3 regions of the Rahnella sp. RcJ3 genome follow, and region 2 is predicted to be linked to each of the others. Evidence: predicted binding sites of a transcription regulator. Region 2 holds the regulator's gene; each other region holds the start of a gene.

Region 1 (13,896 bases), on a different contig from region 2:
CATAGGGACAATCCTTGTAGTGGCGGTACGGAGCAGGTTGGCTCCGTACCGTTCATTGAGCTAAAACGCAGGCATTATTTGGTAATGCGGGTTTCTACATCTTTCAGTGCTTGCGGAACGGTCTGACGGCCATTCACCGCGTTGATGATGGCGCTGCGTTCTGCGTACCAGAAGGCGCTCATCTGCGGGATGTTTGGCATGATTTCACCGTTCTTCGAGTTCGCCATGGTGGCAGCAATGCGCGGGTCTTTTTCCAGTTTCTCCTGATAAGACTTCAGCGCCACGGCACCCAGCGGTTTGTCCTTATTCACGACGGCCAGACCGTCGTCGGTGATCAGGTAGTTTTCCAGGAACTCTTTCGCCAGTTCTTTGTTCGGGCTGGCGGCGTTGATACCGGCTGTCAGCACGCCGACGAACGGTTTAGACGGCTTGCCGTGGAACGTTGGCAGCAACGTCACGCCGTAGTTGATTTTGCTCTTGTCGAGGTTTGACCACGCCCACGGACCGTCGATAGTCATTGCGGTCTGGCCTTTGTTAAAGGCGGCTTCAGCGATGGAGTAATCGGTGTCGGCGTTGATGTGTTTGTTTTTCACCAGATCGATGATGAATTGCAGGCCAGCCTGTGAACCTGCGTTATTCACGCCGGTGTCTTTGATGTTGTATTTGCCGTTTTCATACTTGAACGCATAACCGCCGTCAGCGGCGATGATTGGCCAGGTGAAGTACGGTTCCTGCAGGTTCCACATGATGGCGCTCTTGCCTGTGGCGCGCAGCTCTTTGTCCAGCGCCGGGATTTCTTCCCAGGTTTTTGGCGCTTCTTTAATGATGTCTTTATTGTAAATCAGTGACAGCGCTTCAACCGCGACCGGATAGCCGATCAGCTTGCCGTTGAAGGTGACCGCATCCCAGGTGAACGGGAACAGTTTGTCTTTGAAGGTCTGGTCCGGGCTGATTTCAGCCAGCAGACCGGATTGTGCGTAGCCGCCAAAACGGTCATGCGCCCAGAAGATGATGTCAGGGCCGCCGCCTGTGGCTGCCACTTGCGGGTATTTTTCTTCCAGCTTGTCCGGATGTTCTACCGTGACTTTAATGCCGGTGTCTTTTTCAAATTTCTTACCGACTTCCGCCAGGCCGTTATAGCCCTTGTCACCGTTGATCCAGATGACCAGCTTTCCTTCTTCTATTTTGGCGAACGCGGAAGATGACAACACCAGCGTAGCCAGCGCCGAGAGTGCCAGTGTGTGTTTAACAATCTTTTTAATGCTGAGGGTCATAATCCAATCCTTTTGTAGTCGGTTTTTTTATCGTCTGAGACGGAAAAGACAGGGTACGACGCCAGTGTGGATTTAACCTGTCACAGCTTCATCATCCCCCCCTCTACGCCCCCACCTCTCAGAATGTGATCCCACCGACACTCTCAGGCGTTATGTGGTTCATCACTCAAAAATATGGTTCGTTTTTTGCCATTCAGATCACGAATTTGATTTTTGCTGTGAACTTTCATCCGGTTGCGGTGAATCGTCATCCTCCCTGCTCCTCCCCCATGAAAAACTTTGTTACGGATGATTACGGTTACCGGCTAATCCTTCACTCTTCGTTGCATTGAGTTTTCTCGCTGGCAGCAAGTACAGGAGTTCAGGATGGCGAGCGTTTCCCTTAACAGCGTGTACAAAGCCTTTGGCGACACCGTGATTTCCAGCGACATCAACCTGGAAATAGAAGAAGGCGAGTTTGTGGTGTTCGTCGGGCCGTCCGGCTGTGGTAAATCCACTCTGCTGCGCATGATTGCAGGCCTGGAAGACATCACGTCCGGTGAATTGAAGATTGGCGATAAACGCATGAATGAAGTGCCGCCCGCCGATCGTGGCATCGGCATGGTGTTCCAGTCTTATGCGCTTTATCCGCATCTGTCTGTGGCAGAAAACATGTCCTTCGGCCTGAAGCTGGCGGGGGCGAAAAAAGCCGAGATCAATCAGCGGGTGAATCAGGTTTCCGAAGTGTTGCAACTGGCGCATTTGCTGGACAGACGCCCGAAAGCGCTTTCCGGCGGACAACGTCAGCGCGTGGCGATTGGGCGTACGCTGGTTGCCGAGCCGACGGTTTTTCTGCTCGATGAACCGCTTTCTAACTTAGATGCTGCGCTGCGTGTGCAGATGCGTATTGAGATTTCACGCCTGCATAAGCGCCTGAAACGCACCATGATTTACGTGACCCACGATCAGGTCGAAGCGATGACGCTGGCCGACAAAATCGTGGTGCTCGATGCCGGGCATATCGCGCAGGTCGGTAAGCCGCTCGAGTTGTATCACTATCCTGCCAACCGCTTTGTCGCCGGTTTTATCGGCTCACCCAAAATGAATTTCCTGCCGGTGAAAGTCACCGCTGCTGAGCCTGCGCGCGTACAGGTCGAATTGCCGAACCGCCAGCAAGTCTGGCTGCCGGTGGAAGGGACCGACGTGAAAGTCGGCAGCAACCTGTCACTGGGTATCCGCCCTGAACATCTTCTGCCAAGCGACGTCGCTGAAGTGACGCTTTCCGGCGAAGTGCAGGTCGTCGAGCAACTGGGTAACGAAACACAGATCCACATCCAAATTCCGGCAATTCGTCAGAACCTGGTGTACCGCCAGAACGACGTGGTGCTGGTAGAAGAAGGTGCAACATTCGCCATCGGTTTGCCGCCACACCGCTGCCATCTGTTCCGCGAAGACGGAACGGCATGTCGCCGGTTACACCCCGAACCTGGTGTTTGAAAGCACGCGATCCCCTACAGGAGAAAATGATGATCACAATGCGTAGTTCTTCCCTGGCGCTGGCAGTGGCTGCTGGCATCCTTTCTACACAAGCAATGGCGGTGGATTTCACAGGTTATGCCCGTTCGGGTATTGGCTGGACCGGCAGCGGCGGCGAGCAGCAATGTTTCAAAGCGACAGGTGCAGACAGCAAATACCGTCTCGGTAACGAATGTGAGACGTATGCAGAGTTGAAACTGGGTCAGGAAGTGTGGAAAGAAGGGGATAAGAGCTTCTACTTCGACACCAACGTGGCGTATTCCGTTTCTCAACAGAACGACTGGGAGTCAACCGATCCGGCTTTCCGCGAAGCAAACGTGAAGGGTAAGAACCTGATCGAATGGCTGCCGGGTTCGACTATGTGGGCCGGTAAGCGTTTCTACCAACGTCATGACGTTCACATGATCGACTTCTACTACTGGGATATTTCAGGTCCTGGTGCGGGTCTGGAAGACATCGATCTGGGCTTCGGTAAACTGTCTCTGGCCGCCACCCGTAACACCGAAAGCGGCGGTTCATACGGTTATATCGCTGACCAGCGTAATGAAGTGCCTACCTCCAACGACGTGTTCGACGTGCGTCTGGCAGGCCTGCAAACTAACCCGGGCGGTGTGCTGGAGTTAGGGGTGGATTATGGCCGTGCTAACGCGCGTGATGGTTATTCACTGGCTGACGATGCGACCAAAGACGGCTTCCTGGTCACTGCGGAACATACGCAAAGTATTTACAACGGCTATAACAAATTCGTGCTGCAATATGCCGCAGATTCCATGACGGATCCGGGCCAGGGCGCGGCGAACGGCCACTCGAATGGTGCTGCCATCAACAACAACGGCAGCATGGTGCGTGTGCTCGACCACGGTGCTATCGACTTCAACGACACCTGGAGCCTGATGTACGTGGCGATGTATCAGGACGTTGACCGCGATAACAACAACGGCACCACCTGGTACACCGTCGGTGTCCGTCCGATGTACAAATGGACCCCGATCATGAGCACCTTGCTGGAAGTCGGTTACGACAACGTGAAATCCCAGCGTACCGGCGACAAAAACGGCCAGTACAAAGTCACCCTGGCGCAACAATGGCAGGCGGGCGACAGCATCTGGTCACGTCCGGCCATCCGCGTGTTTGCCACTTATGCGAACTGGGATGAAAAATGGGGCTACGACACTGACAGCGGCGCAAACAATGGCTTAGCGATGAACGACACCAGCACGACCACATACAGCCGTGGTAATGACGACGAAATAACCTTCGGCGCCCAAATGGAAATCTGGTGGTAATTTTTTCCTTCCTCCTTCGCGCTGCCGATGCGTTGGCTGCGCGTCCTCGCCCCGGTCACGTAGTTGTCTACGCTCCCGGGGACTTGGACGCTTGCCGCCTTCCGGCAACCCGAAAGAGTTTGGAAAAATGGCAATGTAAGCTTTAAAAAAACGCAGTAAAGAAGATGTGCTGGCTGGCGGATTATCGCTGATGACCGCCAGCCTTCATGGTGATTTCAAAGGAAACAATAATGAAAAAGAATCTGCTGTCACTGTGTCTGTCGCTGAGCCTGTTGGCTGCTGCCCCTGCGGTGGTGAACGCTGCGCAAAATGATGCGAATACTGCACCGGCTATTTCCAGCCAGACCTTACGCAACCTTTCATGGACGCCGCTGGTTCCGCCAGTGACGCAGGATGTAACGCTGGGTACGTCCAGCGCTGAAATTAATCAGGGTGAGATTCAGGGCGCCGTCGGGGCATTCGCTTTACCTGCTGACCGGGGTTCGCTTGAAATTACGCTGACCAGTATCGCGACCGGTAAAACCGTGTATGCGCCAAATGTTCTGGTGCTGGATGAGCAGATGCGTCCGGCTGCGTTTTACCCTTCCAGCTATTTCCCGTATCAGAAACCAGGTATCGTCTCGAGCGATCGTCTGGAAGGCACACTGAAACTGACGCCGGCACTGGGTCAGAAACAAATTTATCTGCTGGTGTACACCACCCGTCAGGACTTAGCTGAGACCACGCAGATGGTGAACCCGGCGAAAGCCTTCGCTGCGGGCGTGGGTAACGCGGTGCCGGATATCCCGGATCCGATTGCCCGTCATACCCCGACCGGCACATTGAGCCTGAAAGTCACTGCCGAGCAGAAAACCGGTAACGTGATGATTGGTCAGATCTTCCCGTCTTCCGCACCAGCAGCCGCTGCACCGGTCGTCGTCGGCAGCACACAAGCGCCTGCGCCTGCCGCAGCACCGGCAAAACCGAGCGAGCCAATGCTCAGCGATTCAGAAACCTACTTCAATGACGCGATTAAGAAAGCAGTGAAAGCAGGGGACGTTGATAAAGCCCTGAAATTGCTGGACGAAGCCGAACGTCTGGGTTCCAAAACCGCCCGTAAAACCTTTATTGAAAGCGTGAAACACTAAGTTTTTCAGCGCCTCCCCCGAGAAAAAGCTGGCAGTTTTTTCAGCTCCTCCCCCTGCGAAGGGGGAGGCCGGGAGGGGGTTTTAAACCCACCGAGTTTTATTCACTCCGCCTATTTGTTACCCTGTTGTTAATTCATTCAGCGGGGGATGTATGGCGTCTGCAAACTGGGTCGATTTATCGAAAGATAAAGACAGCGGGATCGAGACGATCCACGCCCATTTCGAAGGCCATGCTTACGATCCCCACTGGCATGACAGTTATCTGGTCGGTGTCACTCAGTACGGTTTGCAGCAGTTCAGTTGTCGCCGCCAGAAACATCAAAGCCTGCCGGGCAAAGTCTTTATGCTCGAACCGGGCGAAATCCATGACGGCGATGCGGTGCAGCCCGGCGGTTTTACCTATCACATGTTGTATATCGATCCGCAATGGCTGAGCCGCGAGCTGGCGGCACGGCGCGATTCCCTTTCTCCGGCCGGTGATCCGAGTTTCGAAAATACCTTAGCGCAGGATCCGCAACTGGCGCAGGCGACGTCACGGGCTTTTCAGGCGCTGCACGGCAAAGACCTGCGCATTGTCCGCCAGACCGCGCTCGACGGCTTGCTCTGTGCACTGGGCGGCCATCTCACCTGGCAGCCGCCGCGACTTCAGGGGCATGCGCCCTGGTCGCGGTTGGCGCATCAGGCGCGGGAATATCTGCATGCCCACTTGCACGAAGACATCGGCCTCGAACAACTGGCAGCGGCGACCGGCGAAAGCCGCTTTGTGGTCAGCCGTGCGTTTAAAGCTGAATTCGGATTGCCGCCGCACGCCTATCTTATTCAGCTGAAACTGACCCGCGCCCGTGAAGGGCTGGCGCTCGGGCGCACACCGGCTGACGTGGCGGCTGATTTAGGTTTTGCTGATCAGAGCCATCTCGGGCGCTGGTTCCGCCGCGCCTATCAGCTCACGCCAGCACATTACCGGCGTCTGTGCACAAATCTTCCAGATTGAGAAAAAGTGACGGGTTAAGCTCATGTTTCAACTGAACCGGAGCCTGCCATCATGAATACGCCTGCAACCATTCTGCCTTCGTCACCGGAACGCTGCGTGATTGTCATCAACCAGCAACTTGCCGCCGGACATGCCGCCAATGCCGCCGCCGTTCTGGCCCTGACGCTCGGGCAACGCCATCCGTCGCTGGTGGGCGAGCCGCTGATTGACGCTGATAACCGCGTGCATCCGGGGCTGATCCCGATTGGCATCAGCGTGCTGGTTGCCGACAGCGAACAGCTCACGCACCTTCATCAGCACCTGCTTCATGATGACGAAATGGACGGAATTATTTTTCCGGTCGAAGGACAGCAAACCACGGATTACGCCGCGTTTCGCGAAGCGGTGTCTGTTGTGCCGACGGACAACCTGCAACTGCTGGGCATTGCGCTGGCGGGTAAAAAGAAAGTGGTGCGCAAGCTGACCGGAAAACTCGGTTTGCTCGGCTGATGTTTGTCATTTAAGCGTCACACTTGTTCTCTACTCTCCTGATATTCAAACTAATATCAGGAGTTTTCCCGTGCGTAAGTCCCTCGTTGCTCTGCTGCTTTTCACCCTCGGTTCCACTTTTGTCGTTCAGGCGGCTGACGAAGCCAAACCCTTTATCACCAGCCAGGAACTGGATCTGACGAAATATCTGCCCGCTCCACCGGCGGATGATTCGGCGCAGACCAAAGCGGAACTGAAAGAATTGCTGGAAATTCAGGCCACCCGTACGCCGGAGCAGGAAAAAGTGGCGATTGCTGATGCTGAAGAAAACGTCTGGCGTTTTGCCGATGTGATGGGGCCGGACTTTGATGCCGCGAAACTGCCGAAAACCGCTGCGCTGTTTGATCGTATTGTGGCGACCGAAGACGTGGTGGACGATTACGCCAAGAAAGCCTTTAACCGCCCGCGTCCTTATATGCTCGATGAACAAATTCATCCGCTGCTGAAAAAATCCAAATCCGGCTCATGGCCTTCCGGTCATTCTACTATCGGCTATCTGATGGCGACGGTGCTGGGCGAAATGGTGCCGGAAAAACGCAACGCGCTGTTCACCCGGGCGGCCGGTTACGCCGAAAACCGTCTGGTAGCGGGTTTCCATTACCGTTCTGATACCGTGATGAGCCGCACCGGTGCTGCACTGATCGCGCAAAAAATGGAAGAACAGCCAGATTTCAAAACCGAATTCGACGCGGCGAAAGCGGAACTTCGCGCACAGTTGGGCCTGAAATAATTTTCGTCAGTTCCTGCCTTTCCGGTAAAGTGTGGGGCGTAAAACTTGCAGAGGAAGGGACTGATGGAAAACAGATTCAAGCGGATGGCATCGCCGGTCGGGTTACTCACACTGGCGGCGAAAGGCGATAAGCTGACCGCCATTTTGTGGGAATGTGAAATCGACGGGCGCGTGCCGTTGGGCGATATGATTGAAGACCCGTCGTTTCCGATCTTGCTGAAAACCGAACAACAGCTGAACGAATATTTTGCCGGTAAGCGTACCCGTTTTGAGCTGGAACTCGATTTCACCGGCACCGAATTCCAGAAAGAAGTCTGGGCGGCGTTGCTGGAAATTCCGTTTGGTGAAACGCGCAGCTACGGCGAGATCGCCCGTCGTATCGGTCGCCCGAAAGCGGTTCGTGCCGTGGGCGCGGCCAATGGCCGCAACCCGATTTCTATCGTGGCGCCGTGTCACCGGGTGATTGGTGCTTCCGGGAAATTAACCGGCTTTGCTGGCGGGCTGGACAACAAGTTGTTGTTACTGAAGCTGGAAGGTCGTAAATCTTAGGGTTTTTATTGGGAAATAAATTGCTTGATGTCCGCTTGTCAGTCGATGCATAGTCAAAAAATAAGCAGTAAATAAAAAAGACAACATCACTTACAAACGGAGTTTTACCTTAATGGATCAGATTCAATCCCTCGAACAGTTCTTATCCTCAGTTCAGCAACGCGACCCGCATCAGGTCGAATTCTCCCAGGCCGTACGTGAAGTTATGACCACGCTATGGCCTTTCCTCGAACAAAATCCGCAATACCGCCGTTCTGCTTTACTCGAACGTCTGGTGGAGCCGGAACGTGTCATTCAGTTCCGTATCGCGTGGGTGGATGACAAAAATCAGGTGCAGGTTAACCGTGGCTGGCGTGTACAGTTCAGCTCGGCCATCGGCCCGTATAAAGGCGGCATGCGTTTCCATCCGTCGGTCAATTTATCGATTCTCAAATTCCTCGGTTTTGAGCAGACCTTTAAAAATGCCCTGACCACGTTGCCAATGGGCGGCGGGAAGGGCGGCAGTGATTTCAATCCGAAAGGCAAAAGCGAAGGCGAGATCATGCGTTTCTGTCAGGCGCTGATGCTGGAACTTTACCGTCATCTCGGGCCGGATACCGATGTGCCTGCGGGTGATATCGGCGTCGGCGGGCGTGAAGTCGGGTATATGGCGGGGATGATGAAAAAACTCTCCAACAACACTGCCAGCGTGTTCACCGGCAAAGGGTTGTCGTTCGGTGGCAGTCTCATCCGTCCGGAAGCCACAGGTTATGGCCTGATCTATTTCACTGAATCGATGCTTAAACGCCATGGCCTGGATTTCGAAGGCATGCGCGTGGCGGTGTCTGGTTCCGGTAACGTCGCGCAATATGCGATTGAAAAAGCCATGTCACTGGGTGCACGGGTGATTACGGCGTCAGATTCTAACGGTACTGTCGTCGATGAAGCAGGCTTTACTCCTGAGAAACTGGCGCTGCTGACCGAAATCAAAGCCAGCCGCGATGGCCGCGTAGCCGATTACGCGCAAAAACTCGGACTGACGTATCTTGAAGGGCAGCAGCCGTGGAACGTGCCGGTGGATATCGCGCTGCCTTGCGCCACGCAAAATGAACTGGATGCGGATGCGGCACGCGTGCTGATCGCCAATGGCGTGAAAGCGGTGGCCGAAGGCGCGAATATGCCAACCACGATTGAAGCGACCGACTTGTTCACCGACGCGGGCGTGTTGTTCGCACCGGGCAAAGCGGCGAATGCCGGTGGCGTGGCGACGTCAGGTCTTGAAATGGCGCAGAACGCTGCGCGTCTGAGCTGGAAAGCCGAAGAAGTGGATGCGCGTTTGCGTCACATCATGCTGGATATTCACCAGTCGTGTGTCGAATACGGCGGCGAAAGCCAGCAGACGCAGTATGTCCGTGGCGCAAATATCGCCGGCTTCGTCAAAGTCGCTGATGCCATGCTGGCGCAGGGCGTGCTGTAAGCCCAAAGTCAGGTTTCAGACACAACAAAGCCACCTTTGCAGGTGGCTTTGTTTATGCGGACAACATACTCAGAAGTGCGTATTCAGGCTCATGTAGAACGTGCGGCCCGGTTCGTTGTAGGTTGCCGCGCCTGCGCCGTACATATAGGCGCCGGTGGTGGCATTACCCACGGTCTGGGCATTACCCGCACGGAACTGGCGTTTGTCGAAGACGTTATCAATACCCGCCGTGACGCTGACATTTTTGGTCGCGGTGTAGGTGCCGCTCATGCCGACCACAGAATACGGGCTGACTTCATTCTTCTCACTGCCGGTGACGGCTTCACCTTTGTAGTTGTATTTCTTCGGCTTCTGACGGCCATACCAGGTCAGGGTAGATTGCAGAGAGAGATCTTCCGTCGCCTGCCAGCTCAGCGTGGAGTTGATGGTAAATTCCGGGATGATCGACAGATAATCGCCGGTCTCTTTGTTTTTACTTTCAATCATGTACGTGCCGTTGTTATTCCAGGAAACGGTGCTGCTGACCGGAATATTCAGCGTGCCCTCCAGCCCCTGAACCACGGCTTTCGGCACGTTTTCCCATTTATATACATCAGTTGTGCCGGTGGAGGACGTGCCGGTTGGCAGATAACCGGATTCGATTTTGTTGCGATAATCGTTGCGGAAATAGGTCACGCCCGCCTGATAACCGTTGCGGTGGAATTCCAGCCCGATCTCTTTGTTAACGCTGGTTTCCGCATCCAGATCTTTATTCCCCACCAGATAACAACCGCCGCCGCTGGCCGCACAACCCTGACCTTTACTGTACAGCACGTAGTTCGGGTTGGTCTGATACAGGCTCGGCGCTTTATAGGCGCGGGCGATACCCATTTTCAGGGTGAAATCGTCGCCCAGTTCCTGAGACAGGTTCAGCGACGGGCTCCAGTTATTGCCGACAATGGAGTGATGGTCGAAACGCAGACCCGGCACCAGCATGGTGCTGTCGGTCAGCTCAATATTATCTTCGGCAAACAGCGAGAAAATCTCTGCCTGAGAATAGGGGCTGCGGTTGGTGCTGTCGGTACCGGCAATCGCGCCGCCGAGCATAGCCTGCGTGTTGGAAGACGGATCTTTCATCTTCTGCTGGTTCCATTCAGTGCCGAACGTCGCGGTTTGCGGCACGCCCAGCTCAAACGGAATACTGACTTCGCTGTGCGCCAGAATGTCGCCCAGAGCGATGGTGTTGAAGTCTTCGTCAGAGAAGATGCCTTCGGTACCGCCCGCCAGCCCTTCATCCATGCGCGAGTTACGGGTTTTTTCGTACTGCACGTAGTTGTTGGTGGTCACACCGTTATCCCATGCGCCTTTGTAGGTCACCGAGTAGGACTGGCGGTAAATGCGGTTAGTCTCTTCACCGTACATGCTTTTCACCAAATCACTGGTGTTGGTGTTCTGCGTGTCGCCTGCGTACAGGTTGCCCTGACGGCTGTTGGACACTTCAAATTCCAGTGACTGCATGCGGGCAAAATCCCAGTGCAACAGGGCGTCGATATTCTTATCGATCACGCCTTCGCGACCTGCCGGAACGGTGTCAGCATAGGTGCCGGTACGCTCAGACTGATGACCGTCGTTGATGTACTGCGCGTCAGCCTGCGTTTTGCTGTAGCCACCGAACAGGCGGAAACTGAACTGATCGTTGAGCGGGCCGGAGAGGCTGAAATCGGTACGTTTGGTCGAGCCTTCGTCTTTATGTTGTGGTGCGTTCAGATAGGTATTCCAGGAACCGTGCCACTCCTGAGTGTCTTTTTTAGTGATGATGTTCACCACGCCACCCGCCGCGCCGTTACCGTAACGCGCCGCCGCCGGGCCGCGGATCACTTCGATGCGCTCGATCATATCGGGCGGAACCCAGCTTGTGTCGCCGCGGGTATCACGCTCACCGCGCCAGCCCTGACGCACTGAGTTGCGGCTGTTCACCGGCTTACCGTCGATCAGGATTAAGGTATTTTCCGGGCCCATACCCCGGATGTCGATCTGGCGGTTATTACCGCGCTGGCCGCTGGTAGAGTTACCGGTCAGGTTTACGCCGGGCATGGTGCGGATAAGTTCGTTGATGTCGCGTGCCGGAGGGCGTTTTTGGATTTCATCAGAAGTGATGGTGGAAACGCCGGGAGCCTGAAGGTTTTGCTGTGCGGCGGTGACAACCAGTGTGTCGCTGGTGTCTTCCTGTGTTTCTGCGGTGTTCTGGCTGGCGTCTGTTGTGCGGGGTATGGTGCTTTCTGCCGCGCTGACGGGCAAAGAAAGTGCTGATCCCAGCCCGATTAAGGTTGCCAGAGAATAGTGTGGTAGCCTGCTTTTCATAGTGGATTCTGCCCTGAAATCCATCCGTTCCTGCAAAACAGATTTAGTGAACAGGAGGATGGCCTGTTGTGTGTGTATTTTTATCGTCCCGTTTACGGGCGGTAACACACTATTGCAAATGCAAACAATTATCAATACGATTCCCATTCATAATTTTCAGGAAGCAGGTCAATCATTCTGCAAATTATGCCTTCTCTCACTGCCAAAAGACTGTAAAGCGTAAACATGATGAAATCGCAGTTTCCGGAAAAACCCACCGCGCAGGCGATGTTAGCAAGCTCTCAGGCGGGAAGTGCCGAATGGTGGAAAGACATTAAAGCGCAGGGTTCACCCTTGATCGAACGGCTGAATGATGATGTATGCAACGTGACGTTCTTCTGGCGGGATCCGCAGGGCAGTGAGGCGACATCGGATTTCCAGCGGGTGTGGATCAACATCAATGGCATCACCGATCACCATCAGTCTTTACCGCCGCAAAGCCTGCAAAGACTTGCGGGAACCGATGTCTGGTCGCTGAGTATTACGCTGCGCTCCGGCTGGCGCGGCAGTTACAGCCTGATCCCGCGCACCAGGCCCGGCAGAGAGTTCCCGCAGGATCCCGATGCCTATACCGCCATGCTGGCTGCGCGGGAATGGTGGAAAGATATGTTCGCCCATGCGATTTATGACCCGCTGAATCCGAATCAGCCGTGGCCGGGGGCGAAATCTCACGCGCTGTCGCCTTTGCATATGCCCGACGCATTGCCGCAGCCTGCCTGGCGGGAGTTTGATCTCCACGGTGCCGCGTTGCCACAGAAACCGGCAAAACTGCAAACCTATCAGTGGAACAGTGCGCGTCTGGGCAACCGGCGCAAGGTCTGGATCTACACTACCGGCGAAAGCCAGGATCCGGCATCGCGCCCGCTGGCGCTGTTGCTCGACGGCCAGTTCTGGGCGCAGCAGATGCCGGTCTGGCAGCCGCTGATGCAACTGACGCAGGAAGGCACATTGCCGCAGGCCGTCTACGTGCTGATTGATGTGATCGATACACAGACCCGCAGCCGCGAACTGACCTGTAATGCAGATTTCTGGCTGGCCGTTCAGGAGGAGTTATTGCCCGCCGTGGCGACGCTCGCACCGCACAGCAGCGATGCGAACAAAACAGTGGTGGCGGGGCAGAGCTTTGGCGGGCTGTCAGCGTTGTACGCCGGTTTGCACTGGCCGCAGTGCTTCGGTCTGGTACTCAGTCAGTCCGGTTCTTTCTGGTGGCCGCGACGTAATAAATCGCAGCAGGATGAAAATCCTGACGAGGCGGATTTGTTACTGCGTGCGGTGAGTAACGGGCTGGGGGCTGCCAGCCATCTGAAAATTTTCATGGAAGCGGGCAGCAATGAACGACTGATTTATCAGGTGAATAATCAGATGGATGAGCTGCTGAGCCGCACCAAAAACAGCGTGCATTATCGCGTGGTCGATGCCGGTCACGATGCGCTGAGCTGGCGCGGCGGATTAGCCGATGGCCTTCAATACCTGTGGAACGAAGAGCCATGGAGCACCGGAGATTCAACCGTTACCCAGCGGGATAATTAACGGTGTATGCGAAACCGGACAGTCGATAATGGCGCAGCGTAGCCCGAAAACCTGTTCGATCAGTGCCGGTGTGACGATGTCTGCCGGTGCGCCCTCAGCCAGTATTTTTCCATCGCGCATGGCAATCAGATGCCCGGCGTAACGACATGCCTGATTCAGGTCGTGCAACACCACCACCAGCGTGCGGCCGTTTTCCTGATTCAGGCGACACATCAGTTCCATCAAATCAATCTGATGCGCGATATCCAGCCAGGTTGTCGGTTCATCCAGCAATAACAACGGCGTTTGTTGCGCCAGCACCATGGCTATCCACACCCGCTGGCGCTGTCCGCCGGAAAGTGAATTCACCGTGCTTTCCGCCAGTTCGAATACTCCCGTCGCGTGCATGGCGTCGTTCACCGCCAGCGTATCTTGCGCTGTCCAGCGGCTGAACAGGCTCTGATGCGGGTAACGCCCGCGGGCCACCAGATCCGACACACTGATATCGCCCGGCGCCGTTGAACTTTGCGGCAGTAAACCCAGACGTTTCGC
Region 2 (13,896 bases):
GGTAGTATATTGTTTTACCGGCAAAAATGAACTCATCAATATTCGCGCCAGCCGGAGCCGTTGCGTCAGTGACCAGCACCAGCTTCTCGCCTTTGAGCTTTTTCGCATTGCGAATATTCGCCCAGTCAACGTGAAGACCATCAGCAATCACGCCGGTATAGACTTCTGGCGTATCGAAGATTGCACCAATAAGACCAGGCTGACGGCCCGTGATGGCTGGCATTGCATTATAAAGGTGCGTAGCAAAGCTGATACCTGCGGCAAAACCGGCACGGGCTTCAGCATAGGTGGAATTTGAATGGCCTGCGGAAATCACTATTCCTGCATCACGCATCTGGCGGATATATTTTGCATCAACCTGTTCGGGTGCGAGCGTCAGTTGGGTGATCACGTCCGCGTTTGCACACAGAAAATCAATCATCGCGCTGTCTGGCAGGCGGATAAAGGCCGGGTTGTGCGTGCCTTTTTTCAGCGGGCTGAGGTAGGGTCCTTCAAGGTGCAGACCCAGTGCCTGGTTCGGATACTTTTCCAGATAGGTGCGCATCACGCTGATACCGTGTTTCATGTAGTCGTCGCTACAGGTAATCAGCGTCGGTAAGAAACTGGTACAGCCGGATTTTTCATTGGCTTTCTGCATGATTTCTAACGTTTCTACTGAAATCGCTTCCAGTGAATCGTTGAATTGCACGCCGCCACAACCATTAAGTTGCAGATCGATAAATCCGGGGGCAAGAATGGCGCCATCCAGACTGCGGGTTTCCACATTCGCCGGCAATTCACTTACCGGGCAGACACGTTCAATTTTGCCATCGGCAATGACCACCGCGTGGTTATCCAGAACGTCATGACCGGTATAGACCCGGCCGTTCACTAAAGCGTACATCATGCCCCCTAGTACGTTTGCCCTTCTCCAGTCACGCTGCTGCTGCGTTGGCGGCCTCACTCACTCCGGTCACTTACTTCAGTAAGCTCCCGGAGATTCGCTCGTTGCCGCCTTGCCGCAACCCGACTGGCTTTGGGCATAATTTTGGATCAGAGATTTTTCATATTTTCCGCTTCTAACTCGCGGAAATATTTAACAGTTTTGACTTTCAGTTCCATGGTGGACGGTTCGTCACATACCATAACGGCTTTCGCGTGCAATTGCAGGCAACTGATGGTCCACATATGGTTGATATTACCTTCAACTGCCGCTTCCAGCGCCTGCGCTTTCGCATGGCCGGTCACCAGAATCATCACTTCTTCTGCGTCCAGCAACGTGCCCACGCCAACGGTCAGGGCGTATTTTGGCACCTGAGAGACATCGTTGTCGAAGAAACGTGAGTTCGCGATACGGGTTTCATGGGTCAGGGTTTTGATACGCGTACGGGAAGCCAGAGAAGAGGCTGGTTCGTTGAATGCGATATGACCGTCATTACCCACGCCGCCCATAAACAGGTGAATTTTGCCGTAAGACTTAATTTTCGCTTCGTACTGGCGGCATTCTTCGTTGACGTCTGGTGCATTACCATTCAGCAGATTGATGTTTTCGCGTGGAATATCAACGTGGTCAAAGAAGTTTTTGTACATAAACGTATGGTAGCTCTCAGGGTGTTCCTGCGGCAGACCGACATATTCGTCCATGTTGAAGGTCACTACGTTCTTAAAGCTAACCTGGCCTGCTTTATGCATGGCGATTAAATGTTTGTAAGCTTCGAGCGGCGTACCACCGGTTGGTAAGCCCAGAACAAAAGGGCGGTCAGCAGTGGGTTTAAATGCGTTGATGCGTTCAACAATATGACGTGCAGCCCATTTGCCAACTTCAGTGGGGGTGTTTAATGGAATAAGTCTCATCAGATACCTCTTAGTTTCAGAATATTGAATATAATGTGTCTGTCCTCCGCTGAAGTGTTAGCGCGGGACAATAAGTCAGAAAGCAGTTTTGGGTTCAGGGCGGTCTTGTTAAGCGTAAACCACCGCAACGGTTTATGACTGGCACAATACCGTCTGGATTTTTTTAATGATAAAATAAGTTTGGTGTATTGACCAGTGAAATGGCATGTTATGACCTCTTTTTGGTGACAAATCTCACAAAAAGAGAGGTTTTAATTTGCGATACGAAATAATATTTTTACACTCGCAATTGCAGTTGGTTAAATCGGAACGGTAAATGTAAAAGGTAGTAAACATACTAATTAAACTACTTTGGTGATTCGCTTACGGGCGAGTAGGGGGAATGTTGAATATACTGAGTTATTTACAAAAGATTGGCCGGGCATTAATGGTGCCCGTTGCTACGTTGCCAGCCGCCGCAATCCTCATGGGCGTCGGTTACTGGATCGACCCTGTGGGTTGGGGGGGAGACAATGCGCTGGCGGCATTTTTCATTAAATCTGGCTCCGCCATTATTGAAAACATGTCCGTACTGTTTGCGATCGGTGTGGCGTATGGCATGTCCAAAGACAAAGACGGTGCAGCTGCACTGACGGGTTTTGTCGGTTTCCTGGTGCTGACCACGCTGTGTTCGCCTGCAGCCGTGTCCATGATTCAGAAGATCCCGTTAGACCAGGTGCCGGCGGCATTTGGTAAAATCAATAACCAGTTTGTCGGTATCTTAGTCGGTATCATTTCTGCTGAGTTGTACAACCGTTTCAGCCACGTCGAGTTGCCGAAAGCGCTGTCATTCTTCAGTGGTCGTCGTCTGGTTCCTATCCTGACTTCTTTCCTGATGATCATCGTTGCCTTCATCCTGATGTATGTATGGCCTCTGATTTTCAACGGTCTGGTGACCTTCGGTGAGCATATCCAGCAACTGGGTTCTGCCGGTGCCGGTATCTATGCCTTCTTCAACCGTTTACTGATCCCGGTCGGTCTGCATCATGCACTGAACTCCGTGTTCTGGTTTGATGTTGCAGGTATTAACGATATCCCTAACTTCCTCGGTGGTCAGGAATCTATCCAGTCAGGTAAAGCGGTGGTGGGTATCACCGGTCGTTATCAGGCAGGTTTCTTCCCGATCATGATGTTTGGTCTTCCGGGCGCGGCACTGGCGATTTACCACTGCGCACGTCCTGAAAACAAAGCAAAAGTTGCTGGTATCATGCTGGCTGCTGCTTTCGCTTCCTTCTTTACCGGTATCACGGAACCGCTGGAATTCTCCTTCATGTTCGTTGCGCCGGTGTTGTATGTGATTCACGCCGTACTGACCGGGATTTCGGTCTTCATCGCAGCAAGCATGCACTGGATTGCCGGTTTCGGCTTCAGCGCAGGTTTGGTGGATATGGTGCTGTCTTCCCGTAACCCGCTGGCGACTCACTGGTACATGCTGATCCCTCAGGGTCTGGTGTTCTTCGTGATTTACTATGTGGTGTTCCGTTTCACCATCCAGAAATTCAACCTGCTGACCCCGGGACGTGAACTGGCAGTGGCCGGTGACGAAGCGGACGGTTACGACGTTGATGTGGAATCTGCTGGCAACAAAGGTGATGAAACCGTTGCTCTGGCACGTCGTTATATCAGTGCCATCGGCGGTTCAGAAAACCTGACCGGCATTGATGCCTGTATCACCCGTCTGCGCCTGAACGTGAAAGACTCCGCACTGGTCAACGACGGACTGGCGAAACGTCTGGGCGCTTCAGGAGTTATCCGTCTGAATAAACAAAGCGTGCAGGTGATTGTCGGTACCCGTGCCGAAATCATTGCCGGTGCGATGCGTACCGCACTGAATGCAGGCCCGATTGCTGCGGCTACCGTGACTCCGGCTGCGCCAGTGTCTGAAATCAAACCTCAGGCAGTGCCAAACAGCGTGAAAACGGTAGTGGAAACTTTAGTGTCTCCGGTTACCGGTGACATTGTGGCGCTGGATCAGGTGCCTGATGAAGCCTTTGCCAGCAAAGCGGTGGGTGATGGTGTTGCCATCCGTCCTACCGATAAAATCGTTGTGTCGCCGGCTGCGGGCACGGTGGTGAAAATCTTCAATACCAATCATGCGTTCTGCCTGGAAACGACTTCCGGTGCTGAAATCGTGGTGCATATGGGGATTGATACTGTTGCACTGAACGGCCAGGGCTTTACCCGCCTGGTTGAAGAAGGGACAACAGTCACTGCCGGTCAGCCTGTACTGGAACTGGATCTGGATTATCTGAATGCCAATGCGCGCTCAATGATCAGCCCGGTAGTCGTCAGCAATATTGATGATTATACCGGTGTGACGTCACTGGCCAGCGGTTCAGTGGTTGCCGGTCAAACGAAACTGTTCGATATCCAGGGCAAATAACCCTGCGGATGACGTAACAGGTCGACGTAGTGACAGCGGGAAGAGAGCGATCTCTTCCCGCTTTTTATTGTCTGAGGACAGAGGCAGCAGAGATAACCACGATTTAATGCAACTAACGGTTGTTTCCCGGCGTGGCTTGTTGGAACATAAGCGGTTATCCGTAGAGTCAATGTTGCGTAGAGGAATTGCACAATGAGTGAGGCTGAAGCCCGCCCAACAAATTTTATCCGTCAGATTATTGATGAAGATCTGGCGACCGGGAAACACAATACCGTTCACACCCGTTTCCCACCTGAGCCTAATGGTTATCTGCACATCGGTCATGCGAAATCTATCTGCCTGAATTTCGGCATCGCGCAAGACTATCAGGGCCAGTGTAATCTGCGTTTTGACGATACCAACCCGGCAAAAGAAGACATCGAATTCGTTGAGTCAATCAAACGCGACGTCCAGTGGTTAGGTTTCGACTGGAGCGGCGATATTCATTACTCCTCGGACTATTTTGATCAACTGCATGCTTATGCGCTTGAACTGATCAACAAAGGTCTGGCGTATGTTGATGAACTGTCTCCTGACCAGATCCGTGAATATCGCGGCTCCCTGACGTCGCCGGGTAAAAACAGCCCGTACCGCGATCGCACCGTGGAAGAGAACATTGCGTTATTTGAAAAAATGCGTAACGGTGAGTTCGCCGAAGGCGCTGCGTGTCTGCGTGCAAAAATCGATATGGCCTCGCCATTCTTTGTGATGCGTGATCCGGTTCTGTACCGTATTAAATTCGCAGAACATCACCAGACCGGTAAAAAATGGTGCATCTATCCGATGTACGATTTCACCCACTGCATTTCCGATGCGCTGGAAGGGATCACCCATTCGCTGTGTACGCTGGAATTCCAGGATAACCGTCGTCTGTACGACTGGGTTCTGGATAATATTTCTATTCCATGCCACCCGCGTCAGTACGAATTCTCCCGTCTGAATCTCGAATACTCCATCATGTCCAAGCGCAAGCTGAACCTGCTGGTGACCGAGAAGATTGTTGAAGGCTGGGATGACCCGCGCATGCCGACCGTTTCAGGTCTGCGTCGCCGGGGCTATACCGCGGCATCTATCCGTGAATTCTGCCGTCGTATCGGCGTTACCAAGCAGGATAACAACGTTGAAATGATGGCGCTGGAATCTTGCATCCGTGACGATCTCAACGAGAACGCACCGCGCGCCATGGCGGTTATCAATCCGGTTAAAGTGATCATTGAAAACTTTACCGGTGATGATGTGCAGATGGTGAAGATGCCGAATCATCCGGGCAAACCGGAAATGGGCACCCGCGAAGTGCCGTTTACCCGTGAGATTTACATCGATCAGGCTGATTTCCGCGAAGAAGCCAACAAGCAGTACAAGCGTCTGGTGTTGGGCAAAGAAGTGCGCCTGCGTAATGCGTATGTGATCAAAGCAGAACGTATCGAGAAAGACGAGGAAGGGAATATCACCACTATCTTCTGTTCTTACGATATCGACACGCTGAGCAAAGATCCTGCCGATGGCCGCAAGGTGAAAGGCGTGATCCACTGGGTGTCCGCGTCTGAAGGCAAACCGGCTGAGTTCCGCCTGTATGACCGTCTGTTCAGCGTCGCAAACCCGGGCCAGGCGGAAGACTTCCTGACCACCATCAACCCGGATTCCCTGGTGATTTCCCACGGTTTCGTGGAGCCATCACTGGTGGCTGCACAGGCTGAAATCAGCCTGCAGTTTGAGCGTGAAGGTTACTTCTGTGCCGACAATCGCTACTCAAGTGCTGAACATCTGGTGTTTAACCGTACCGTTGGCCTGCGTGATACCTGGGAAAGCAAACCCGTCGCGTAAGCCCTCAGTATGAGGTAATAAAAACGCAGTTCAGGCTGCGTTTTTTTTCGCCTGTTATTCTTGTCAGAGATGCCTTTTGTTTTTCGTCGCGAATTAATGTATTTCCTATGCTTACTTTTAAAACGTTGTGCCACAGCCGTTCATATTGCTGAAACGTTTAAACTGTAAGATGATTTTGTTTAATCGTATGTTTTAATTATATATTATTATAGTCCATTGCTTTAATCCTTTCCTGCATACCTCTGTAATGCTTTTTCATCTTTATGTGCACTTTGTCATATTTCGATAATTAATGATTAATTACTCATTGATAATTCGCGTCGCGAAAAATACTCTTGATGTTGATTTAACCGGTTACGCCTCTGGCGACCGCTTTTTATACCCGTTTGGGTTTTGCTCGTTTTTTTAGTCAACATGAGGAATCTCTATGCACAAGCACCGTAACAGGGGCAGGGGATCGGCTTACCTGAAACCTGCCATGTATTCTCTCGCCGGCACCTTACTGGGTGGCGGAATGATGTTTTCACAAGAGACCAAAGCAGCCGGTTTTATTGATGATTCCACACTGACCGGCGGTGTGTACTACTGGCAGCGTGAACGTGACCGCAAGGACATGGATCCGGCGAGTGACCACTACAAAGACTATACAACCAACCTTTCGCATTCTACCGCTAACCTGAACCTCGATTTTTCTTCCGGCTATGCCTGGGACATGTTTGGTATTGATATCGCAGCCTTTACGGCGATTGAAATGGCCGAGAGCAGCGAGAGCGGCCATCCCAACGAAATCGCCTTTTCTAACAGCAACCGCGCCTACGACGAAGATTACTCCGGGGATAAAAGTGGGGTCAGTCTTTATAAGGCAGCCGGTAAATTCAAATATGGCGGATTCTGGGGGCACGCAGGGTATATTCAGCCTACCGGACAGACGCTGATCGCACCGCACTGGAGCTTTATGCCGGGTACGTATCGCGGTGCGGAAGCCGGTTATAAACACGATTTCGGTGACCCGGGTGAACTGAGTTTCTCCTATATGTGGGCTGATGAATATAAATCGCCGTGGCATCTGGAAATGGATGATTTCCGCCAGAATGACAAGAAAACCGGCGTTTCTTATATTCATTCGCTCGGTGCGAAATATGATTTTAAAAATGACTTCGTACTGGAAGGCGCATTTGGCCAGGCTGAAAGTTATGTCGATCAGTACTTTGCTAAGGCCTCGTACAAAATGGATCTGCTGGGCAATCCGCTGACCACCAGCTATCAGTTCTATGGTGCAGAAGACCGCATCAGTGACAAGAATGATCCGAACAGTCTGTATGACGGTCTGGCATGGTTGCAGGCACTGACCTTTGGCTATACCACCGGGCAGTTTAACTGGCGTCTGGAAGGGACGATGGTGAAAGCGGAAGGGAATCAGGGCTACTTCCTGCAGCGCATGACCCCGACTTATTCTTCCTCAAACGGCCGTCTTGATGTGTGGTGGGACAACCGCTCGGACTTCAACGCCAACGGTGAAAAAGCAGTATATGCAGGCGTATTGTATGATCTGGCGAAATGGGATTTACCGGGCTTCGCGGTCGGTGGTTCGTACGTCTATGCCTGGGATGCCAAACCGAGCACCAACGCCGCTTATGACCAGAGCCAGCGTCTGAAAGAAAGCGCATGGAGCCTGGATGCGCTGTACACCATTCAGGAAGGGCGCGCCAAAGGGACGTTGTTCAAACTGCATTACACCCAGTACGACAACCATTCGGACATACCGAGCTGGGGCGGCGGTTACGGCAACATTTTCCAGGATGAAAAAGACGTGAAATTCATCGTTATCGCTCCATTTACTATTTTCTGAGGTCGCTATGTCGATGAATAAATTACTGATGATCATGGTTTCGGCTGTTTTGCTGGCCGGTTGTGCACCCACCGCCGATCAGGCACAAATATCCCAAACGCGGGAAGATTACCGTGCCTGTATCAATACGTCAGAAGGCAATCCGGACAAACTGGCATCCTGCGAGGTGTTACTGAATAAACTGAAACAGGAAAAAGCCCACCAGCAATTTGCAGAACAGGAGACGGTGCGCGTGGTGGATTATCAGCGATGTCTGACGGCGCGTAAAACTGGCGACGGTCAGGCATATGCTGCTGATTGCGGGAAAATCTGGCAGGAAATAAAAACGAACAATTCACCTAAGCCGTGAATCTCAGCAGCGAAACATACCCCGGCTTGCCGGGGTTTTTTATGCCTGCTATCCGGGCTCAATCTGCGTCGATATCAGACATAAAAAAACCGCTTTTCAGCGGTTAATTTAGTCAAAGCCTGTGCAGATTACTGCGCAGGTTTATCGTTGTGCAAAGAGTCATCTTCGCGGCAATCGCCTGCTTCACAGTGGCCGTACAGATACAGGCTGTGGTTGGTGAGCTTGATACCGTGTTTCTTAGCAATCTCACGCTGACGACCTTCAATATATTCGTCACGGAATTCGATCACACGACCGCAATCCAGACAGATCAGGTGGTCGTGGTGATGTTGCTGGGTCAGTTCGAATACGGACTTGCCGCCTTCGAAGTTATGACGGGTGACAATACCGGCGTCGTCAAACTGGTTCAGAACGCGGTAAACCGTCGCCAGGCCAATTTCTTCACCCATATCAATCAGTTGCTTGTAAAGATCTTCCGCACTAACGTGATGACCTTCCGGCGCTTGCAGCACTTCCAGGATTTTGAGGCGCGGAAGCGTGACTTTTAAGCCGGCTTTCTTCAGTGCGGTGTTGTTGTCAGTCATGCGGATTCAGTCCTGTTACTATGTGCTAATCAAGTTGAGGCATGCAGCCTGTGGCATCGGCGGCACAAAATTATTCGTTTAGTCTCTTCGTTTAACGCAATGTGCCAATTCTCGTCAACGACAGCCTGTTAATAAAGATCACAAATTGCCGGTCACATTTGGAATGCAACGACTTGATCAATAGAAAAAACAGAGGAACTCAGTGTACCTTGATACGACCGAAAGTTACAATTTTGTAGCAGTTAAATTGTTAATTTCAGTAATAGTTTGGCCCTTCAATTGTAGAATAAATCCTCAGGGCCAACAGGGTTTTTAGCCAATAATTTCAGAAAGGCTAAGTTCTTCTGTGATCTGTTTCACCCAGGCATCAACACGTTCGCTGGTCAGTTCGGGCTGACGATCTTCGTCAATTGCCAGTCCTATGAAGTGCTTATCATCCGCCAGGCCTTTAGATGCTTCAAAGTGGTAACCTTCGGTAGGCCAATGTCCGACAATCACTGCGCCGCGTGGCTCAATGATATCGCGCACGGTGCCCAGCGCATCGCAGAAATATTCGGCGTAGTCTTCCTGGTCACCGCAACCAAACAGTGCCACCAGCTTACCTTCGAAATCTATCTCTTCCAGCGTTGGGAAAAAGTCGTCCCAGTCACACTGCGCTTCACCGTAATACCAGGTTGGAATGCCGATAAGCAAAATATCGAATTTTTCCAGATCCTCTTTGCTGCTCTTCGCAATGTCATGCACCTCTGCAACATCTTTACCCAATTGCTTCTGGATCATTTTTGCGATGTTTTCGGTGTTACCTGTATCGGATCCAAAGAAGATACCTACAACGGCCATAAGATTACCTAACCTCTTGTTCTCAATGAAGTGCTCTGCAACGCAGGCAATAATAATGCAGATGATAGCAAACTCGTGCGGCGGAGAATATGCTTCTGCTCGCCTTCTTAACTGGGAAATAAGTTTATCGGGCAATATTTTTATGTGTTATCGCCTTTGTGTGCTTTCACCTGCGGCGAATTAACCTCAGGCTTAATAAGGTCAAAAGCAAGTTTGAGAAATAAGTCGTCACAATACTAAATTTCGAGAACATTCCGCCGATAGATGATTCGGGAGCAATCTCAACATAATAAAGAAATCGATGCCCGGAGAGGTGTTCAAACATGTCCTGGGGCACTTGCCTGCTGGTTACCTGTCTTGATTCTCCGCATCCCCGTCAATCCTCAGGCCAGAAACAGACATGTTTCGAGAGAGGCATATCGTGCAGTTTTTAAAAAATATCACCATCAGGGCCGCTTTATTAACCATTCTTGGCATCTTTTGCGTCATGTGGGCAGGTGTTTCCCTTTACACCGTCACCTCACTGGACACACTGACCCAAAATACCAAAAATAGTACCGAGCTGGTCAACAATATGGCGCTGATCAATAAAGGAAATGATCAGTATTTTCGTACCGTGACGCGCCTGAGCCGCGCCGTGGCACAGCTTCAGGCCGATCCGTCAAAAGGTCCGGAAATTTTTGATACCGCCAAACAATCACTCAGCGGGCTGACGCAGGCTCTGGCCAGTTTTAAAGCGGCACCGCATCCGGGGCTGGAAGATTCCTCCGTGCAGGAATTAATCACCAGTTGGGAAAATCTGATCACGCAGGGCGTCACGCCATTGTTCGACGCAGCCCGCAGCAAAAATACGGAGTCCTATAACCAGCTAGCCAATTCCACCGTGCCTGCACTGAGCCGCAGCTTTGGCTCATCAATGGAAAAAGTCAGCGGTCAGATCGCTGTCGATTTTGATGCGGCACAACGGCAATCCACCCATCTGACGTCATTTAGCAAAGTGATTCTGCTGACGGCATTTGGTATCGGGCTGGTGATTTTATTGCTGACTGACCGTTATCTGGTGATGGCGCTGGTGAAGCCGCTGGATAAAATCCGCGGTCACTTCGCGGTGATCGCCAGCGGCGATCTGACGTTTTATCTGGAAGAATTCGGTAAAAACTGCGCCGGTAAGCTGATTCCGTTGCTGAACGAGATGCAGTTGAGCCTGGTCAATACCGTTCAGACCATCCGCAACTGCACCAATCACATCTATCAGGGCGCGTCAGAAATTTCAGCCGGGAACAACGATTTGTCTTCCCGTACGGAAGAACAGGCGTCGGCGCTGGAAGAAACCGCTGCCAGCATGGAAGAACTGACGGCTACCGTTAAACACAATGCCGATAACGCGCATCACGCCAGCCAGCTGGTGATGGAGGCTTCCACCACCGCGCAGAAGGGCGGCAACATCGTGGCAGACGTGGTCAGCACCATGAAAGATATCTCCGGCAGCTCGAAGAAAATTGCTGAAATCACTTCTGTGATTAACAGCATCGCTTTCCAGACCAACATTCTGGCGCTGAATGCTGCCGTCGAAGCGGCACGTGCGGGCGAGCAGGGGCGCGGTTTTGCAGTGGTTGCCAGCGAAGTGCGCAATCTTGCACAACGCAGTGCGCAGGCGGCGAAAGAAATCGAGCAGCTCATCAGCGAATCGGTTTCCCGCGTCGACAGCGGTTCGAAATTGGTTGAAAACGCCGGTCAGACGATGAATGAAGTGGTGCGCTCAATTACGCATGTCACTGACATCATGGCGGAAATCGCCTCTGCATCCGATGAGCAAAGCAAAGGAATCAGTCAGGTGGCGGTTGCCGTCACAGAAATGGACAGCGTCACACAGCAGAACGCCGCGCTGGTAGAACAGGCGTCGCAGGCTGCAGTATCACTGGAAGAGCAGGCTTCATTGCTGAACAATGCCGTTGCTACGTTCAAACTTAAAGATAGCGTGACGAGCGTCGGTTCACGTCCGGGGAAGTCAATTTCCGCACCGTTATTGCGTCCGGATACCAGCATGCTTTCGGCGAAAAGTGCTGAAAACTGGGAAACGTTCTGAGCAGGAAGACGTGAATTAATATGGAATAAGTAAGAAAAAACAAACGGGTAGCCTGAGAGGGTTACCCGCTTTTCAATCAGCCTTCATGACCGTTAAGATGCGACAGCAGCATCTCTTCAATCAATTCGCTACGACTGATATTGCGTTCTTCTGCCAGCTTATTGAGCATATCAACAGCATCGGCATTCATTTTCAGCTCCACACGACGCAGGCCGCTCGCTTTATCGCGGCGTAACTGGTTGCGCTTATTGATCCTGAGCTGTTCATCACGGGATAGCGGATTTGTTTTTGGACGCCCCGGACGACGGTCATCTGCGAACAGATCAATCGTCGTGCGATCCAGTTGTTCTTTTGCCATAGGTAGCGGTACAACCAGGGAAGTTTTTACATCGGAAAACCGCAAGCCGGTTCCTGACGAGCGTTTCACACATTTCGGGCTAAGAAACCCTGACCCAATTCACCTCCCGCGACTCACTGTGAGTAAACGGGGCGGCAAAATTATAGCGCGCAATCATACACTGGCGCACCAGGGGTTCACAACGCCTGATTACCCTGATTTCATGATAACTTCTTAAGTTGTGCAGACTTTTTGCACAATTTATCCCCAGGATGTTAAACCTCAGGCCGCATCGATGAAACGGTGCACCGCGCGCAGTACTGCATCGGGTTTTTCCGCGTGCACCCAATGACCGGCTCCCGCCACCACATGCGCTTTGGCCTGCGGAAATTGTCGGGCAATCGCGTCGCGATATTCATCCTGCACATACGGCGATAGCCCGCCACGGATAAACAGCGCCGGGTGATCCCACGGAGGCACGTCTTCCCAGCCGGTAATAGTTTCGTATTCACTGAGCAGCACCGGCACGTTAAAGCGCCATTCTCCCTGCTGGAATGATTTGAGCAGGAACTGGATCACGCCGTCTTCCTTTATATACGTACGCATGCATTCGGTAGCGGAGGTACGGTCGCGGAGTCCTGCCTCGGTCACGGCATTAATCGCCGCAAAAATCTCATCATGGCGACGCACGTGATAATCCACCGGCGCGACATCAATGGCGATCAACTTTTCGATACGGTCGGGGATCAGTGCCGTCAACGCCATCGCCGCTTTCCCACCCATTGAATGGCCGATCACAATGACTTTTTGGAAACCAACAGCATCCAGCGTTTCCACTAAATCCTGCGCCATGGCGGCGTAAGACATTTCATCAGAACGTCCTGACTGGCCGTGATTACGCAAATCCACCTGTAACACGTTATGCTGTTGTCTCAGGTCCCGGGCCAGAATGCCCAGATTATCAAGGGTGCCGAACAATCCGTGGATGAGCAAAACCGGCAGTGCAGTGCTGTCAGCGACTTCAGATTCTTGCAGGCGATAATGTAATTTCATAGAGAAGTTCATACAGATAAACAATCTCATTAGGTTATCATGACTTGCGGATAATTTTTTAAAACAGAAAGTTTCTGCCAGATGCCTGAGCGGGATTTGACTACCAGGAGCAGAACGGGCCGGAGCCTGCATGCAGCAAAATCGGGAAGTTGTCTGGATTTTACTTCGCGGCGCAATTCCTCTGTTTGTTACTGCGTAGAAATTTGTATAATCCTTTCGAATGAATTAAGTAGAAAAACAGTACTGGATAAAGATGAAAACTATTGAGGTTGACGAAGAACTCTACCGCTACATTGCCAGCCACACGCAAGCAATCGGTGAAAGTGCGTCTGATATTTTACGCCGTATGTTGAAGTTTACTGCCGGTCAGACCGCTCCTGCCGTACCAGTGACCACTTCTGTTATCGCCGGAACTGTCGCGCAGGAAAAACCTGCCGCCGCCGCACCGACGTCGCGTGATAAAGTCCGCGCCGTTCGTGAACTGTTGCTGTCCGACGAATACGCAGAACAGACTAAAGCGGTTAACCGTTTTATGCTGATCCTCTCGACCTTGTATACCCTGAACCCTAAAGAATTTGCGACGGCGACCGACTCTCTGACCGGGCGCACGCGGACTTACTTTGCCGGTGACCAGCAAACCTTGCTGCAAAACGGCATTCATACCAAGCCTAAACACGTTC
Region 3 (4,825 bases), on a different contig from region 2:
ATTTTCGGTGTGATGAATCCAGAGAAAAAAAAACTTAAATCCATTACTGAGAAATTTAACAGTATCAATATCGGTGCATATGGATTACGTTTAAGTCTAGGACGGTTTGTTTCAGCACTAATGAACTCAAACAGCAATGAACTCGTAAAGAAAGATAAAATTATTGTTTTTGATGACTTAGAAAGGTGCCAACTTGACTTAGATATCACCTTAGGGGTAATAAACAAGTATGTCGAACATCATGAGTGTCGGGTTATTGTTATTTGCAACGATAAAAAAAGCGACCCATTATTTTCTTTATCGAAAGAAAAATTATTTGGGCTAACATTAAAAGTTCTACCAGATATTGAACAGGCATTTGATGAATTTACTAAACTCAAAAAATACGACCCGATTAAAAAAAACCTTAAAGAATTAATCCTAAGTATATTTCTCACTTCTAAAATACAATCTTTACGCATACTCAAACATACAATAAATGACTGTTTACAACTTTATTCAATATTAGAGGATAAACATAAAGAAAATAAACCCTGCATAGCTGAATTATTTTCTTTATTCTTAGCCATTACTTATGAAGTTAGGTCAGGGGGAATCAAAGAAAGTGATTTAATTATCAGAAGTGATCAATTTAAAAATCACCTTTTTAATAAAAAAGCGGCAAAAATTAATATGTTCCCTATGATAGAAACGGACAAAAAAGAGGAGTTACCATCGGAGTCTGACGTAAGAATAAAAAAAGCCATAGATAAGTATGCGCCTATTTTGCTTGGTAGTAATATTATTACTAACGATGACTTAATCAACTCTATCTTTAATGGGAATTTCAATAGAAAGGGAATTTGCGATTCTGTGAACTTATCATCTCATTTTGCTGAGGCAAGAAGCACTCCAAACTGGATAATCGCTTATAATTATTATAACTATGAAAATGACATATTAGAGAAAGCAACTGAAGGCCTTAAGAAAGACTTTGAAAATAGAAGGTTAATTATTCCTGGTGAAATGTTACATCTTTTCCACCTCATGTTCCTGATGTCCTATATAAATGAGATAAATCTATCTTATGAAGACATTGAGAAAAAATGTAAAGAATATATTGATGACATTTACTCTAGAGGTGAAATGGAGCCAACTGAAATTAAATTCGATCCTTATAGAAATAATAGTAATTATAACGGTTATGGTTATTGGACTGAGGATGATTACAAAGAGTATGCGGGGCGAGTTAAAGTTTACTTGAAAAGTGTGCGTCAAAAGTCTTTTAATGATCAGCAACCTGCTATCCAAAATTCACTTATGGAAACTTTACGAAGTGACGTCGTTAGGTTCTCAAAAATTATTGGATATGATAATGGCCAGACAGGCGAATATTACCAAATACCAATTCTTTCGGGAATTCCTGCAGAAGTTTTTGTTAATACATGGCTATTAAACCCAACATCTCAATGGAGACATGTAACCTATTCTTTACAGCATCGTTATGCGAATGATAGGTTAGATCGAGAAATGGTTGACGAGAAAGAATGGTTTAAAGAAGTTGTGAAAATCATAGAGGAACGGGCTGCTACTGAAAAGGGGTTTAAAAATCAAATGTTGAACATGTTGATCCCATCTGAACTTAAGGAACAACTTTTTCAATAAGTACTCTTTGTCGCAAAATTGTCGCACTAAGATAGAGATATTGCCGTATATTGACTGATATTCACATTGCAACCCATTGATATACCGTTAAGACATTGTTTTTCAATGGGTTACATGATTCTCATAATCGCTTGGTCGCTGGTTCAAGTCCAGCAAGGGCCACCAAATTTTAGCTTAAGATTCAAACGATTAAGCCACTTCATACAGAGTGGCTTTTTTGTTGCGTGAATACCTGTCTTCCCCTGACTTTTACACGGATTGAGCCTCTCTCGTCATTGACCCCATACGCCCTGCATATAATAATGATAACCATTAACATTAAAGAATCAGGAATGGATCCAATGACAAGGGCTGGTTTTCGCCGTTTTTCAGGGATGGTTGCGCTGTTGTTATCGCTGCTTGTCGCCACGCAGGCTTTCGCAGAAGGCTGGCCACGGCAAGTTATGACCTCAAAGGGAAGCATCACATTACAACAGCCGCCGCAGCGGATTGTCTCCACCAGCGTCACCGTCACCGGCACATTGCTGGCGATTAATGCGCCGGTTATCGCCAGCGGGGCGACTGCGCCCAATAATCGGGTTTCCGATGCTCAGGGCTTTTTCCGCCAGTGGGGCGATGTCGCGAAACAACGCGGTGTGCAGCGGCTTTATATCGGCGAACCGAATGCTGAAGCCATTGCCGGACAGGCACCGGATCTCATCATTATTGCCGCCACAGGCGGGGATTCCGCACTGAAACTCTATGATCAGCTGTCGGCCATTGCGCCGGTCATGGTGGTCAATTACGACGATAAAAGCTGGCAGGAACTCGCCACCGAATTAGGCCGGGCGACGGGTAAAGAAACCGATGCCGCCAAGGTTATCGCGCAGTTTTCAGCCCGTGAAGACAGTCTGAAAAAAGCGATACATTTGCCACCGCAGCCGGTGTCCGCGCTGGTTTATGGATCAGATGGCAAAAGCGCCAATCTGTGGACGCCCGCGTCACCGCAAGGTCAGTTGCTCCGGCAGTTAGGATTCAGCCTCGCGCCGGTTCCGCTGAATTTAGCCGCCAGTTACAGTCAGGGCAAACGCCATGACATCATCCAGCTTGCCGGTGAGAAAATGCCGGAGGCGATGAACGGCCAGACGCTGCTGTTATTTTCCGCCAGTCAGCCTGATGCACAACGGCTGCTGACCAATCCTTTTCTGGCGAAGTTACCTGCCGTGCAGGCCGGGCGCGTGTATGCCATGGGTGACGACACGTTCAGACTCGATTATTACAGCGCCAGCAACATGCTGAATCAGCTTGAAAAACTGTTCGTAACTCACTGATGTCCCGCTCAATAAAAAATCTCACAGCGCTGTTGGTTGCCTTGTTTTTGCTCTGCCTGATGATGGCGCTGAGTCTGGTGCTGGGCGAGAAATCGCTTGCGTCCGGCACCGTGATGTCAGCGCTTAACGGCCAGTGCACTGGGGCGGACTGCGTGATTGTCACCGATGCCCGTGTGCCGCGCACGCTGGCCGGTTTGCTGGCAGGGATGGCGCTCGGATTATCCGGTGCGCTGATGCAAATCCTCACCCGCAATCCGCTGGCTGATCCCGGTATTCTTGGCGTTAATGCGGGTGCGGCTTTCGCGGTGGTTATCGGTATCGCCTTTTTTGGCGCAACGGATGTCAGCCACTATTTGTGGTTCGCGTTTGCCGGTGCCTTACTGGCAACATTGCTGGTCGCCATGATCGGCGCGCTGGGACGCGGAAAGCTGGATCCGGTACGCTTAACTCTGGCGGGCGTCGCGCTCGGCGCTGTGCTGGAAGGCATGTCTTCGGGGATTTCCCTGCTCAACCCGACCGTCTACGATCAGTTGCGATTCTGGCAGGCTGGCTCGCTGGATATCCGCAATATTACCGTGATTAAAACCATCACACCGCCGGTGACTTTTGCGGTTGCCCTGAGCTTACTGATGGCCCGTTCCCTGAATAATCTGACGATGGGCAACGAACTGGCGACGGCGCTCGGCACCAAAATCGCGACCACGCAGTTGCTGGGATTACTGGCGATTACGTTGTTGTGCGGCAGCGCCACAGCGGCTGTCGGCCCCATCGCCTTTGTCGGCCTGATGGTGCCGCATATGGCGCGCTGGATCTGTCGTGCGGATCCGCGCTGGATGCTGCCGTGGACGCTGGTGTTAACCCCGACGCTGTTGCTGGCAGCCGATATCGCCGGGCGTTTTCTGGTTACCGGAGAATTGCGGGTTTCCGTGGTGGTCGCCTTTATCGGCGCGCCGGTGCTTATTTTCCTGGTACGCCGTCCCGGTGGATTACACAGAGGTTAACCATGAGCCAGACTCTTACAGAACCTCGCCCGCTGAAAAAACCTTTGCTGCTGTCGCGCCCCTTTCTGACCGCCTGCGGACTGGTGTTATGCCTGCTCCTGCTGGCGGTTTACGCGCTGGGTAGCGGAACACTGGCACTGACGCCGTCGCAGGTTGTCAGCGCCCTGCTCGGCGACGGGCCGAAAAACCTGAGCATTATTGTCACGCAATGGCGTCTGCCGCGCGTGGTGATGGCGATGATTCTCGGTGCCGCACTCGGCATCAGCGGCGCGATTTTTCAGTCGCTGCTGCGCAATCCATTGGGAAGTCCGGACGTTATCGGTTTTAACACCGGCGCGTATACCGGCGTTCTGCTGATTATCGTGTTGTTCAATGGCGCTGCGGGCGACCTTCTCCCCGGCGCGATGGCAGGCGGCGTCGTGACCGCACTGGTGGTATACGCCCTGGCATGGCGTCAGGGCATCGAAACGTTCCGCCTGATTATCGTCGGTATCGGCGTACGGGCGCTGCTGATTGCGGTCAATACCTGGCTGATTATTCACGCCTCGCTGGAATCGGCGCTGACGGCTGGCTTGTGGAATGCCGGTTCGCTCAATGGCATCACATGGGAGAAAAGCCTGCCGGCGACCGGGATGATTATCGTCGCCTGCATGCTGGCGCGTTGCTTATCCGCTCCGATGCGGTTGCTCGAAATGGGCGATGATGCCGCCTGTGCGCTGGGCGTACCGGTGACGCGTTCACGTTTATTGCTGATGCTGGCGGGCGTGGCGTTGACCGCCGCGGCCACCGCGCTGGCCGGGCCAATTTCCTTTATTGCGCTGGTGTCACCGCAAATTTCGCGTCGTCTTTGCGCCAGCCAGCAGCACGCTT

What was found. The regulator Fur, encoded in region 2, represses iron uptake genes when iron is present. The targets are predictions, from matches to a motif close to ATAATAATGAGAACNACTATCAA.
Region 1: a site for Fur is predicted at 11,909-11,931, ahead of DXU84_RS13395 (TonB-dependent siderophore receptor). Genes of this name have one in related genera too.
Region 3: a site for Fur is predicted at 1,941-1,963, ahead of fepB (Fe2+-enterobactin ABC transporter substrate-binding protein). Genes of this name have one in related genera too.

Annotation. Positions count from the first base shown of each region.
Region 1 covers NZ_QSNX01000009.1:74,960-88,855, forward strand. The annotation lists gene malF (maltose ABC transporter permease MalF) at 1-3, opposite strand, end outside; gene malE (maltose/maltodextrin ABC transporter substrate-binding protein MalE) at 75-1,274, opposite strand; gene malK (maltose/maltodextrin ABC transporter ATP-binding protein MalK) at 1,641-2,750, shown strand; gene DXU84_RS13360 (maltoporin) at 2,777-4,075, shown strand; gene malM (maltose operon protein MalM) at 4,306-5,202, shown strand; gene DXU84_RS13370 (AraC family transcriptional regulator) at 5,354-6,193, shown strand; gene DXU84_RS13375 (DUF2000 domain-containing protein) at 6,245-6,682, shown strand; gene DXU84_RS13380 (phosphatase PAP2 family protein) at 6,753-7,451, shown strand; gene DXU84_RS13385 (methylated-DNA--[protein]-cysteine S-methyltransferase) at 7,515-8,000, shown strand; gene gdhA (NADP-specific glutamate dehydrogenase) at 8,113-9,456, shown strand; gene DXU84_RS13395 (TonB-dependent siderophore receptor) at 9,526-11,796, opposite strand; gene fes (enterochelin esterase) at 12,022-13,365, shown strand; gene DXU84_RS13405 (ATP-binding cassette domain-containing protein) at 13,339-13,896, opposite strand, start outside.
Region 2 covers NZ_QSNX01000001.1:286,512-300,407, forward strand. The annotation lists gene nagA (N-acetylglucosamine-6-phosphate deacetylase) at 1-883, opposite strand, end outside; gene nagB (glucosamine-6-phosphate deaminase) at 1,033-1,833, opposite strand; gene nagE (N-acetylglucosamine-specific PTS transporter subunit IIBC) at 2,219-4,255, shown strand; gene glnS (glutamine--tRNA ligase) at 4,448-6,118, shown strand; gene DXU84_RS01360 (OprD family outer membrane porin) at 6,597-7,967, shown strand; gene chiQ (ChiQ/YbfN family lipoprotein) at 7,981-8,316, shown strand; gene fur (ferric iron uptake transcriptional regulator) at 8,445-8,900, opposite strand; gene fldA (flavodoxin FldA) at 9,213-9,740, opposite strand; gene DXU84_RS01380 (methyl-accepting chemotaxis protein) at 10,162-11,826, shown strand; gene ybfE (LexA regulated protein) at 11,903-12,184, opposite strand; gene ybfF (esterase) at 12,446-13,228, opposite strand; gene seqA (replication initiation negative regulator SeqA) at 13,470-13,896, shown strand, end outside.
Region 3 covers NZ_QSNX01000009.1:89,253-94,077, reverse strand. The annotation lists gene DXU84_RS13425 (hypothetical protein) at 1-1,644, shown strand, start outside; gene fepB (Fe2+-enterobactin ABC transporter substrate-binding protein) at 1,986-2,954, shown strand; gene fepD (Fe(3+)-siderophore ABC transporter permease) at 2,954-3,955, shown strand; gene fepG (iron-enterobactin ABC transporter permease) at 3,958-4,825, shown strand, end outside.